2 regions of the Lysinibacillus sp. FSL K6-1151 genome follow, and region 1 is predicted to be linked to the other one. Evidence: a T-box and tRNA genes for the amino acid it is inferred to sense, from the RefSeq annotation. Region 1 holds a T-box; the other holds one or more tRNA genes.
The links. The T-box of region 1 lies ahead of tyrS (tyrosine--tRNA ligase). A T-box ahead of a tRNA ligase gene usually reads a tRNA of that ligase, here a tRNA-Tyr.

Region 2: it encodes a tRNA-Tyr, which carries the amino acid that the T-box ahead of tyrS (tyrosine--tRNA ligase) is inferred to sense. The anticodon was not compared.

What each region holds. Positions count from the first base shown of each region.
Region 1 covers NZ_CP152040.1:2,991,165-2,997,972, forward strand. Annotated here, with positions in the region: gene MHI04_RS14410 (MBL fold metallo-hydrolase) at 1-189, opposite strand, end outside; gene MHI04_RS14415 (DUF2759 domain-containing protein) at 359-538, shown strand; gene tyrS (tyrosine--tRNA ligase) at 592-1,806, opposite strand; T-box leader at 1,952-2,192, opposite strand; gene MHI04_RS14425 (LTA synthase family protein) at 2,318-4,213, opposite strand; gene MHI04_RS14430 (YqgQ family protein) at 4,494-4,703, opposite strand; gene MHI04_RS14435 (5-formyltetrahydrofolate cyclo-ligase) at 4,696-5,289, opposite strand; gene rpmG (50S ribosomal protein L33) at 5,393-5,542, opposite strand; gene MHI04_RS14445 (hypothetical protein) at 5,693-6,145, shown strand; gene MHI04_RS14450 (hypothetical protein) at 6,149-6,631, shown strand; gene MHI04_RS14455 (aminodeoxychorismate/anthranilate synthase component II) at 6,677-6,808, opposite strand, start outside.
Region 2 covers NZ_CP152040.1:4,420,653-4,427,460, forward strand. Annotated here, with positions in the region: gene cdaA (diadenylate cyclase CdaA) at 1-145, opposite strand, end outside; gene MHI04_RS21425 (anti-sigma factor) at 295-921, opposite strand; gene sigW (RNA polymerase sigma factor SigW) at 935-1,498, opposite strand; gene rocF (arginase) at 1,632-2,537, opposite strand; tRNA gene MHI04_RS21440 (tRNA-Lys) at 2,723-2,795, opposite strand; tRNA gene MHI04_RS21445 (tRNA-Gln) at 2,808-2,882, opposite strand; tRNA gene MHI04_RS21450 (tRNA-Tyr) at 2,897-2,980, opposite strand; tRNA gene MHI04_RS21455 (tRNA-Val) at 2,996-3,071, opposite strand; tRNA gene MHI04_RS21460 (tRNA-Glu) at 3,128-3,202, opposite strand; tRNA gene MHI04_RS21465 (tRNA-Asn) at 3,316-3,392, opposite strand; gene MHI04_RS21470 (acyl--CoA ligase) at 3,662-5,248, shown strand; rRNA gene rrf (5S ribosomal RNA) at 5,376-5,491, opposite strand; rRNA gene MHI04_RS21480 (23S ribosomal RNA) at 5,678-6,808, opposite strand, start outside.

The sequences.
Region 1 (6,808 bases):
CCCTATATGATCAAAATGGGCATGTGTTAAAAAGATAGCAAGTGGTTTTAAGCCATTGCTACGAATTGTTTTAATAAGACGCTCTGCTTCCTCACCTGGATCAAATATAATACATTCTTTTTCTTTATTCGATACGATATAGCAATTCGTTTGAACAGGTCCAAGAGAATAACTTCGTACGTTCATCATAGTGATCACCTCAACTTTCTATTATACAGGCTTTGCCACAATTTGACGATAAATGTTCATAGTTTACGCTATTTTAGTTCTCGACAAAAACAAACAGAACGTTTACAATTAAGGAGGAATATTGTTTGCGACATTCATTTTCTGATGTCGAAAGGAGTGTCTATTTTTAATGAACTTATTAATGGTTATTTTTGGTCTAGTAGCGATTTTAGCTGTAGTTGGTACATTCCAAGCAATAAAAGAAAAGAACCTATTAAGCGTTGTTTTCAACTTATTAAGTGCCGCTGTATTCGGATGGTTCGTCATCATGACGATTGTTCACAGTGGGTATCCACCACAATTACACTAAAATTCAGACAAAAAGGAGCAGTCTCCCTGGAGATTGCTCTTTTTTTGTATTTATTATTTATTTAATTTAAGAAATCGTTTCTTACCAATTTGAATGACATCATCATTCATTAGTACAAGTGATAAATCATCCATCACTATTTTTTCTCCATTCAAGGATACTCCATTTTGCTTGATTAACCGCAGAAATTCACTCTTACTATGAATATAATCCATTGCCACTAGTTGTGGGATAATATCCACTATTCTTTCCTTATCAATTTCTAGGAGCAGTATAGGAATATTTTTTGGTATTTCCTTTCTTTGAAATGCAGCTTGGAAATAGGATTTAGCTTCCTCCATTGCTGTAGTCCCATGGTATAAGGCCGTTATAATTTCTGCTAACTGTAATTTTACATCACGGGGATTCTCTCCCATTTGCAGTCTATCTTGAATGGTTTGCACTTGTAGTGGATGCTCATCTGTTGCTAGTTCAAAATATTTGATGAGTAAGGCATCTGGTACTTCCATTACCTTTTTAAACATGACCTCTGGCGCTTCACTGACACCAATATAATTGCCAAGGCTCTTACTCATTTTTTCAATGCCATCTAAACCTTCGAGTAATGGCATAAAAATGGCAATTTGTTTTTCTAACCGCCGTTGCTTTTGTAAGGTGCGGCCCATTAAAATATTGAATGTTTGATCTGTTCCCCCTAATTCAATATCGGCCTGTAGCTCTACCGAATCATATGCTTGCATAAGCGGGTAGAAAAATTCGTGGATGCCAATTGGTATTTGCTGACGGTACCGTTTTTGAAAGTCCTCACGTTCTAACAGTCGAGCAACGGATGTCGTGGCTGCCAGCTGAATGACTTCTTCAAATGACAGCTTTGCTAACCATTCACTATTGAAACGAATAGTTGTCTTGTTCATATCTATCACTTTAAAAATTTGCTCACAGTATGTTTTAGCGTTTTGCTTGACCATGTCATCACTTAACGCGACACGGCCTTTTGCTTTACCCGTTGGATCACCAATACGCCCTGTAAAATCACCGATAACAATGACCGCCTGATGCCCTAAATCCTGCATTTGCTTTATTTTCCGTAGAACGACTGCATGCCCTAAATGAATATCCGGCGCGGACGGATCAAGCCCTAACTTAATGATTAAAGGCTTCTGCTCCTTATAGGATCGCTCTAATTTTTCGAGTAATTCCTGCTCATCAACGATTTGATGAGCCCCCTTCTTAATTATCGCTAATTGCTCTTTTGGTGTTAAAAACATATGAAACATCTCCTTGTAATATTAAATATTAATATTGCAAGCTCTATAAGAGTTCACTAATCAACTACGCCTCAGCGTAAGAGGACGGCCAAATCAAGATAAACACTTGGGCTGTAAAGGCATAAAAAAAGCCCTTAGGAATAATCCTAAGGACGTTCATGAACGTGTTACCACCTTTTTTCGAGAGCTATTCACACAGCCCTCCTCAATAAGTACAGCCATAGCGATACTTTTGCAATGATTACGGATGCAACCCCGTCGTAGCCTACTAAAATTTCGGTACGCAGCTCCAAGATGTATTCACTTTAATATCCCTTGCGCCTCTCAGCAACCGGCTACTCTCTGTCAGTTCGATTAAAGCTACTCGTTCTTTTCCATGCCTTTCACTCTTATACTCCGAAATGCAAAAACAAATCTTCGTTATGCAGATATTTAAATTTATTATAATTGCTTATAGTAATTTGTCAATCAAAAAAGAAAAGAGAGACCTCAACTTGAGATCTCTCTTTTGTTATTTGACGGAATCCTGTTTTAAATTACCTGTCTTTTCATCATAGAAACGTAGCAGGTCTCCATTTATGATAGCATCGGAATTTTCCAGCTCCATTGTCGCACGATCAGCATATGACTGGCATGGCTCACCATCTATTTCTTCACCAGTTGCTTTGTCATAGCAAGCTTCTCCAGCATAAACATATTTATCTGTTATAAAGCGTCCATCACGGAAGACAACAAAATCCTCATGCTCTGGAGAGAATAAATCTGCACCCATTTGCATGTCTTTTGACGTTTCAACGCCAAGAAGATGTAAGATTGTTGGACGTAAATCCATTTGTCCTGAAATCTCTGTCATTTCTTTACCATCGTCAGATCCTGGGATATGGATGAATAAAGGCACTTCTTGAAGCAATGCATTGTCCATTGGTGTAATTTGTTCTTTTCCTAAATATTGTGCCATCGCTTTATTATGGTTTTCAGAAATACCATAATGGTCTCCATACATTACGATAATAGAGTTATCATAAACACCTTGATCTTTTAACTCTTGGAAGAAGTCTTTTAAAGCTTCATCCATATAACGTACTGTCTGGAAGTAACGATTTAATGTACCTGAATTTGAATCATATTCAGGAATCATAATATCTTCAGGATCCAAAGTGAATGGATAGTGGTTCGTTAACGTAATTAATCTTGAATAGAATGGCTGTGGCATGTCTTTCATTAAAGCAGCAGATTGCTCTAAGAATGGTGTATCTTTCATACCCCAGTTGACAGCTTGCCCTTCTTCAACCGTATATGAATCTATATCGTAGAATTTATTAATTTTTAACGATTGATACATGATATCACGGTTCCAGAATGATTTATTATTCGGGTGCATGACATTTGTAAAGTAGCCATTTTCTCCAAGGCGTTCAGCCATTGAATTATACGTATTTCCACCATGCGTGAAGAATACAGCACCACGACCTAATCCAAACAATGAGTTTTCAACAATAAACTCTGAGTCAGATGTTTTTCCTAAGCCTGTTTGGTGATAGAAGTTACTGAAATAATACGTATCTTTATCTTTTGTTAAAGAGTTTAAGAATGGCGTAATTTCATGACCATTCATATCATTATTGATGACAAAGTTTTGTAAAGACTCCATCGACACAACAATTAAGTTGCGACCTTTATATTTCCCAAACATCTCTGGGTTAACGGCAGCCTGATTAGAACGCACATAGTTGTTTACTTCAACTAATTCACTGCCATCCGCTAATGCACGCTGAGCAGATGATTTAGTTTGAATATAAATATCATACAAATGGTAATTGTACGTACCAATATTTTTTACTAATAATTCGCGGTCAAAACTACGTGTTAATAATTGTGGACGCTCTGTTTCAGCTAATCCTAAGTTTAAAAATGAAATTGCGACTGCTAATACAAAAAATGCACGTCGGAATTCAATATTCACTTTAAATGCTTCTTTCATTTTCGGTAAAAATTTATTCGCTAAGATTAAAATAACGACATCAACGAAATATAATACATCCCATGGCTCAACAATGGCTGCTACTGATGTTCCTAAGTCACTGAAATTACTTGTTTGGAATAATACTGGTAGCGTAATAAAGTCATTGTAGAATCGATAGAACGCTACATTTCCGTATAAAACAATGGATAAAATAACGCTGACCGTAATCAGATAACGATTTCTAGCTTTTGCTGATTTAAAGAATAGTGATAAACCATACGTAAATAGCAAGAAGCTTAATGGATTAATAAACAAAATAAATTGTTGCATTGCATTTTCAATTTTCATCTCAAAGCTTGTGTGGTAAACAATGACCGTTTTGATCCATGTTGCTATAATTGCTAGTATCATAAATGAATGTTTAGGCCACTTTATTGATTTCATTCCTAACATCCTCCCTACTTCCTTACAAAAAAATAATAATTTTTTACATTTTGTTACGGAAACAAAATATATCTTAATCCTTTTTTAACAGATAATCAACACATATCTTTTGGAAATTTTTTTCTCCGCGCTCTTTTTATGCACCAGACATCTATATATACGTTTTGGAATGTAAAAAGTTTCTTAAAAACATAAAAACAGCGGAAATCCACTGTTTTTAAGAATATTACATACTTGTTACATTATTTTCACAATACTCCATTACATTATATTTTAAACATTACTTTTTATTTTCTTCCATACGAAGTTTTGTTGTTTCTTGTCGAATGAGTAACAATGCCATTTGATAGTCTTTTATGTCTAGTACATTTGCTTTATAGAGCTCACGTATTTCATCCTCCATTAACATCAAATCGCCAATGGGATCACGTGTATAAATAAAAGTACCATATGTTTTCAAAAGTTCATAAATATCTAACATTTTATCCATTTTCGCTCGCTCCTCGTTGTGCTAGACAATCAATACGTTCTGTCGGTGTCATAATGATGTCTACTGGGCAATCATGCTCCTCGGCTGGGACACAATCAATGATTTGCTCATCAAAGAGCAGCGACATCAGCTTCCCTTTTTTATAGTTTAATACATAGCGGTCATAATAACCACCGCCATAGCCGATTCGATAGCCATTACGGTCAAAAACAACGCCAGGCACAAGGATGACATCCATGTCATTTGCGTCAACTAACTCACATCTTGCTGGAATAGGCTCACGCAAATGCATATATACAGTTTCAAGCTGGGCAAATGAATCAATAATGTAAAATGACATTTCTCTTGTTTTTGGATGACATTTCGGAACAGCGACCTTTTTACCAAGTCGCCATAATTCTTCAATTAAAAGAATGGTGTCGACTTCTGGCTTATTTGAAATGGTCATGCCAATTATATTTGCTTCTATTATATATGATTCCTGTAGCACCTTTTTTACGATAGCTAATGATTGATATTGATAAGCTTCATCAGTCATTGTCGCAAGAGCTTGTCGCATCTTATTTCGTAATGTTGTTTTATCCATCCAGGCTACCTCCTATATCATCATACTTCGTATCCTTATACCCGAAATGATTTCATAAAATGTAGAAAGCCAAAACCACTTGTGGTTTTGGCTTAATGAGCGATTACTTAGTTTCACGGTGAAGAGTGTATTTCTTCTCGCGAGAGCAATATTTTTTAAGTTCAAGACGCTCTGGATTGTTACGCTTGTTCTTTTTAGAAATGTAGTTACGTTCGCCGCAATCTGTGCAAGCTAAAGTAATGTTTACGCGCATCATTAACCCTCCCACTCTATATCAAGAATTAAAATTTGAGCATGATTTATACGACTAACCTATTATAACATAAACTGAAAAAAAATCTACCTTCATTTCATATTAAGTTTGCATATGGTAAAATATCTTATAATTACATACTACATTGAGGTGAAACTATTGGATTTATCCATCTTACTAATGAGTATCGGCATAATTTTAATCATCCTATCGTTCTTTTTCAAAAATAGCTCGAAAAAAATCGAAAAAGATGTCGAAGAATTATCCATCTCGATCTTCCAAGAAACAAATAATTTAAAGCGTCGCCTAAAAATTGTCGAGGAAGAACTTTTATTAGAGCCTGAATTCCAAGTGAAATCAACATCAGCTCCGAGTCAAAAAGGACAAAACCCTAAAGTTCAACAAGTCATGCAAGCTGTTCAACAGGCTGCACAAGCGTCAAAAATTGCACAAACGACAACCCAAGTCAAACCGATTCATCAAATTATTGTTAGTCAGGTGCTCGAATTAAATAAACAAGGTCTTTCTGTAGCTGATATCAGTATTCGTTCTAATTTAACAGAAGAGCAAGTTCGTCAAGTCATTGCAAATGGAGGTCGATAAGTGATGAACAAGTCCGCCATCCGCGCATTTGGCATTGCCATTTTTCTTGTCGGAGCTTTGCTAGCACTCTCCAGTCGCTTTGATGTAAATATTGGTCTCCCTACTAAAGAAGCTGGCAATCTGCAACAGGTAGAACAACTGCAAGATAAGCTAAACAAGGCCAACCAAGAAATTGCCTCGTTAAAGGGACAATTAAAGCCAGTACATACAACAGAAGAAACGTCTACGACAGATTCTGATGAACAAGCCGTTGAAGAAACAAACGGTGATGTGACAAAGATGACATTGCAATTATACAGTGGAATCACACCCTATATTGTGGCACAAAAGCTTGAAGACGGCGGCATTATTACCAATAGTGTTGAAATGGAGTTACTACTCGCTAACGCAAAATATGCCCGCAGCTTACAAATCGGCTCCTATGAAGTCAATTCTTCCATGTCTTTAGAAGAAATTGCTAAGTTAATTACAGGCAAAAAGCAGTAACCTAAAAAGCTGTCGTCACATTAGACGACAGCTTTTTTGCGGCCATTACGCTATACTATCGAGGAAGGCTTGCATCATGATATTGCCTTCTTTTGTGCCGATTGATTCTGGATGAAACTGCAGACCATAAAGAGGATAATTCTTATGTTGAATGGCCATAATCTCCCCATCATCACC
Region 2 (6,808 bases), 1.4 Mb from region 1:
ATATTCCCTTCAGTAATTGGACAGCCTTCGTACCTTTAATGAGGGTTAAGACTTTATAAACAACGTACCACACGAGCAGTACATCAATGAAGTTAATAACAATATTCACAGGTGTTAAATCCGTGAAATGTTCGATAATTTGCACGTGGCATCCCCCACTTTTCATTGCGAATCCATACACATTCAAGTATATCACATTCTTAACAAATGTAACTTTTTTCAAATAAAAAGTCTACTCATAAGAGTAGACCTTTCAGCCTCTCACGTGCACTATTTTTTAGGACGTATAGAGTGTTATTTAGTTTCATCTTTTTCCTCAAATGTCATGGCCGTTTTTACAGAATTTTTAATCGTATACCATAACCATTCAAATACTTCGTCAATTTCCTCAATTTTGCCTGAAACTACCGCTGAAGACGCCATATATTGCCCGTTAATTACTGTGACATTGCCATCAACTTCACCTTCAACAACCAAATCACCATTTTTAACAACAATATCGCCCTTCACTACTTCTCCTTCAGGTACAATCACCGTTTGACCATCAACAACTAAGTTCGGTTGTTTGGTCACTGAAAAATGCTGGTCATCCATAAAGCTACCCATCAATGTAGCACTCATGAATAAGCAAAATACTGCTGCTGCCACAAAGAACGGATGCCGGCGTATCCATTTTTGTATACCTACTCGACTTTTTGGTTTTGGTAAACGAGCCATCACTGCTGCTTCAAAATCCGGAGGCGCTGTAATATGGGAAGCACTCTTCACAAAGGCGATTGTTTCACTCAATTCTTGCATCAACTGTTTACAATCATTACATGTATGCAAGTGTTGTTTCAACTCTTGCTCATGCTCACGACTAATGTCACCGTCTAAATAATCATGCATATAGTCTATAATATGCTCTGGACAAGTATTCATGACGCTCCCCCTCCTACAGATTGTTTAATTGCTTACGTAATGCCTCACGTCCGCGGTGAATCCTCGTTTTCACCGTTCCAAGCGGCATATCTAAAATCTCGCTAATCTCTTGTAACGATAACTCTTCTATATATTTCAATACTATAACCGAACGGTATTTATCCGGCAATCGTCCAATTTCATATTGAATGCGATCTTGCAGCTCCATTTGCTCTAACTGCTCCTCTGGTAGCTGGTCGTCTGCTGCGATTTGCGAATACATATCAAGCCCTTCTGTACCAGCTACTTCTGCATCTAAATAATAATCCGGTTTCTTTTTGCGAATACGGTCAATGCAGAGGTTTGTCGCTATGCGATAAAGCCACGTCGAAAACTTTCTTTTCTGATCAAAAGTATGCAAATTCATATAAGCACGCACAAAAGCTTCTTGAGCAATGTCTTCAGACTCTTGTTTGTTGCCTAACATTCGATAGCATACTTGGTACAGTTTGTGCTGATAGAGACTCACAATATCGGCAAATGCGTTTTGATCGCCTTTAAGCACTTGTTTTATTCTCTTGTTTACTAACGCATCCATTGTGTTGACTTCTCCACCTTTACAACTGTCTTATACTATACGACCCATCGATAAGAAAAGTTTCGTTTTAATTCAATTATAACAAAAGATTTTTATGCAATGTGGCAACAGGCAATTTTTTGTCAAATTTTCTTTAAACTAGTGTCTCTCCGAATAAAGATCCCATTAATGCAACAGCCACATTTGCTGTTGTATTCTTCTCATCTAAAATTGGGTTTACTTCTACAAACTCTGCTGATGTTAGCATCCCTGATTCTTGTAACATTTCCATTGCTAAATGACTTTCTCGATACGTAATTCCTCCAGGAACGGGTGTACCAACTCCTGGCGTGTAAAGCGGATCTAAGCCATCTAAATCAAGTGATAGATGTAATCCATCAACATTACGTTCTTTCAAGTAAGCAAGTGCATCTTCCATGACACGCGTCATACCAAGTCGATCAATCTCGTGCATTGTATATACTTTAATCCCTTGTTGACGAATTAACTCACGCTCACCAGGATCTACTGAACGAGCTCCGATAATAATAACGTTCTCTGGTTTAATTTTCGGTGCATAATTACGAATTTGCACTAATCGCTCATGACCTAGTCCAATACTAACTGCTAATGGCATCCCATGGATGTTGCCAGATGGTGTTGTTTCAGGTGTATTTAAATCTGCATGAGCATCATACCAAATAACGCCAAGATTTTTATAATGCTCACCTAATCCAGCTAGTGTGCCAATAGCAATACTATGGTCTCCACCAAATACAAGTGGGAACTTATTTTGTTCTACTACTTCATGCACGCTATTAGCTAAAGCCGTGCTAACATCTACAACTTCCTCTAAATTCAGTAATTTCTCATCGACAGGTGCGTCTGCAAGTTTTTGACTGACACGAATATCCCCTTGGTCTTGTACTTCATGTCCAATAGCCTCCAAACGTTCCACAACGCCTGCATAGCGAATCGCGCTTGGCCCCATATCTACGCCACGACGTGTTTGTCCATAGTCTGTTGGTACTCCAATAATAGAAATATTAAATTTATTCATGTTTTTATACCCCCTAAAAGTTATAATATTATTGTAAAGCCTAGATACCACTTGGCTCAACTAGACAAAAAAGTGCATATTTATTCAATTTTTGATAACATAAAAAAATCTCCTACTGTTTTCAGTAAGAGATTAGTTATCTATAGTTATTATAACACTTTTGAATATACTTTATTCTAAAAAAGTGAGCCATGAAGGACTCGAACCTTCGACCCTCTGATTAAAAGTCAGATGCTCTACCAACTGAGCTAATGGCTCATCAAAGAAAAATGGCTGGGGTACTAGGATTCGAACCTAGGCATGACGGAATCAAAATCCGTTGCCTTACCGCTTGGCTATACCCCAATCATTTATAAAACTGGTGGAGGGGGACGGATTCGAACCGCCGAACCCTAAGGAGCGGATTTACAGTCCGCCGCGTTTAGCCACTTCGCTACCCCTCCGAAATAACACAATAATGGTGGAGGATGACGGGCTCGAACCGCCGACCCTCTGCTTGTAAGGCAGATGCTCTCCCAGCTGAGCTAATCCTCCATAGAAACAGGTGTTATATCACAGTTTATTTTTCTTTATAAAGCCTATGTTTTAAATGGTGACCCCTACGGGATTCGAACCCGTGTTACCGCCGTGAAAGGGCGGTGTCTTAACCACTTGACCAAGGGGCCAGTATCACGTCTCAAACAAGACAAGATTTATAATAACATCATTTCTTAATAGTTGCAATACTTTTTTATAACTTTTTTTATGTATAACAGCTTCTTAAAAATGGGCAAAAAAATGGCTCCGAAGGCAGGACTCGAACCTGCGACAACCTGATTAACAGTCAGGTGCTACTACCAACTGAGCTACTTCGGAACGATACTATTCACTTCGGTTTTAGACAACCTCTTAAGTACATTTATTATTATAGCAAGCATTATAAATTATGCAACATATTTTATGAAAATTTTTATATTTTTTGTCGAAGTAGGTTTAAAAATTAATCCAAAAGCATAATAGTTCTCTATTAAATCTAATATTTCTATTTTGCGTGCTAAATATTCTTGCTGTATATTATTGCAATTGTTAAAATAAAAATAGTTTTAAGAATTTTCTATCAAATTTCTTGGGGGAGGAATATTCGGATGGTAACAAATGATTTAATTGCACCTGAATTTTATAATATCACAGAGGAATTAGAAAAGTTTTCACAAGATAGTGATCGCCAAGCAATACGCTGGTTAAATACGCAACAAGAGAGACGAACAGTTTCCTATGTAGAGCTTGTCCAAAAAATGAATCAATACGCAAATGCTTTTACAGAGACAGGACTTCGAAAGGGAGATCGCGTTCTAGTTATTATTCCTCGCCTACCAGAAGCCTATTTTGTTTTTCTTGGCTGTTTAAAGGCTGGCATCGTGCCTATTTCATGTTCAGAAATGCTACGTGCAAGTGACTTAGAATATCGCATGGAGCACTCTTCTGCTAGTGCAGTTATTGCCTATGAAGCATTTACAGGTGAGGTTGACCAAATTTCTTCTACTGTAGACACATTAAAGAACAAATTAGTTATTGGTACTGCAAAAGGCGATTGGGCTTCTTTAGATGTACTGGCAAGCACACAGCCAACTACATTTACAGCAGTAGCTACTAAACGTGATGACATGGCGTTCCTTTCCTATACATCTGGGACAACTGGGAAACCTAAAGGTGTAGTACATTCACATGGCTGGGGATATGCGCATATTCGAACAGCTGCTTCAAAATGGCTCTGCGTACGTGAAGGCGACTTAGTATGGGCTACAGCAGCTCCTGGCTGGCAAAAATGGATTTGGAGCCCTTTCTTATCTACAATCATGCTCGGTGCTACTGCATTTGTTTATCATGGTGGATTCGATGCAAAAACGTACCTTCAGCTCATACAAGATGAAAAAATAAATGTCCTTTGCTGCACACCAACTGAATATCGTATTATGGCGAAAATTGATAATTTGCAAGACTATAATCTTTCATCCCTCCGTAGTGCAGTCTCTGCTGGTGAACCGTTAAATCGCCCAGTCATTGAAACATTTATGAATCGTTTCAGGCTAAAAGTACGTGATGGCTATGGACAGACAGAGAATACATTATTAATTGGTACACTCGAAAACACTGAATTACGCCCTGGATCCATGGGTGTTCCAACTCCAGGTAATATTGTACGTATTATCGACAATGAAGGAAATGAAGCACCTGTAGGAGAGGTTGGCGATATTGCCATCCACAAATCCTCACCAGCTCTATTTAAGGAGTATTACAAAGAGCCAGAACGAACGCAAGCTGCATTTCGCGGTGATTGGTATATTACGGGCGATCAAGCTAAATGTGATGAAGATGGGTATTTCTGGTTTGAAGGTCGTGGAGATGACATTATTATATCTTCTGGTTATACGATTGGTCCATTCGAAGTTGAAGATGCATTAAACAAACATGAAGCTGTACAAGAATGTGCAGTTGTTGCTGCACCAGATGAAATTAGAGGCCATATTGTGAAGGCCTTTGTTATCTTACGAGAGAGCTTCAAAGAGCGAGATGAAGTCGAGTTAACAAAGGAGTTACAAGAGCATGTAAAGGCGTTAACAGCACCGTATAAATACCCTCGTAGTATTGTTTTTATTGATGAGTTACCAAAAACAACATCCGGAAAAATTCGCCGCATTGAACTACGAGCTGCCACTGTTCAAACACATTAAATATCAAAAAAGAAGGCATTCCACTTAAGGCATGCCTTCTTTTTTATATTTTTATAAATCATCTCAATTTATTAGTTAGCTTAAGTAAAAAAAGCCACTACTGAGTGTATCAGCAGCGACTTTTTGCGCCTAGCGACGTCCTACTCTCACAGGGGGAAGCCCCCAACTACCATCGGCGCTAAAGAGCTTAACTTCCGTGTTCGGTATGGGAACGGGTGTGACCTCTTTGCCATCATCACTAGACTATGGTCGGCTTTCAATATACATCGCATTTCTTCGTCAGCTTCTGTCGTTCAGTCAGTCACGTACTTGAGTACGCTCCTTCCCTCTCTTTATTGCTTCCTCGAACTACTCGTATCTTGAAACCCTTCATAAAAGAAATTATTCTTTCAAAACTGGATAAACGGTTCATTGAATGGTTCAAACGTTTTGGTTAAGTCCTCGATCGATTAGTATTCGTCAGCTCCATGTGTCACCACACTTCCACCTCGAACCTATCTACCTCATCGTCTTTGAGGGATCTTACTTACTTGCGTAATGGGAAATCTCATCTTGAGGGGGGCTTCATGCTTAGATGCTTTCAGCACTTATCCCGTCCACACATAGCTACCCAGCGATGCCTTTGGCAAGACAACTGGTACACCAGCGGTGTGTCCATCCCGGTCCTCTCGTACTAAGGACAGCTCCTCTCAAATTTCCTACGCCCACGACGGATAGGGACCGAACTGTCTCACGACGTTCTGAACCCAGCTCGCGTACCGCTTTAATGGGCGAACAGCCCAACCCTTGGGACCGACTACAGCCCCAGGATGCGATGAGCCGACATCGAGGTGCCAAACCTCCCCGTCGATGTGGACTCTTGGGGGAGATAAGCCTGTTATCCCCGGGGTAGCTTTTATCCGTTGAGCGATGGCCCTTCCATGCGGAACCACCGGATCACTAAGCCCGTCTTTCGACCCTGCTCGACTTGTAGGTCTCGCAGTCAAGCTCCCTTGTGCCTTTACACTCTACGAATGATTTCCAACCATTCTGAGGGAACCTTTGGGCGCCTCCGTTACCTTTTAGGAGGCGACCGCCCCAGTCAAACTGTCCGCCTGACACTGTCTCCTGCCCCGCTAAGGGGCATGGGTTAGAATTTCAATACAACCAGGGTAGTATCCCACCGACGCCTCCTTCGAAGCTGGCGCTCCGAGATCTCTGGCTCCTACCTATCCTGTACAAGTTGTACCAAAATTCAATATCAGGCTACAGTAAAGCTCCACGGGGTCTTTCCGTCCTGTCGCGGGTAACCTGCATCTTCACAGGTACTATAATTTCACCGAGTCTCTCGTTGAGACAGTGCCCAGATCGTTACGCCTTTCGTGCGGGTCGGAACTTACCCGACAAGGAATTTCGCTACCTTAGGACCGTTATAGTTACGGCCGCCGTTTACTGGGGCTTCAATTCGCAGCTTCGCTTGCGCTAACCACTCCTCTTAACCTTCCAGCACCGGGCAGGCGTCAGCCCCTATACGTCACCTTACGGTTTTGCAGAGACCTGTGTTTTTGCTAAACAGTCGCC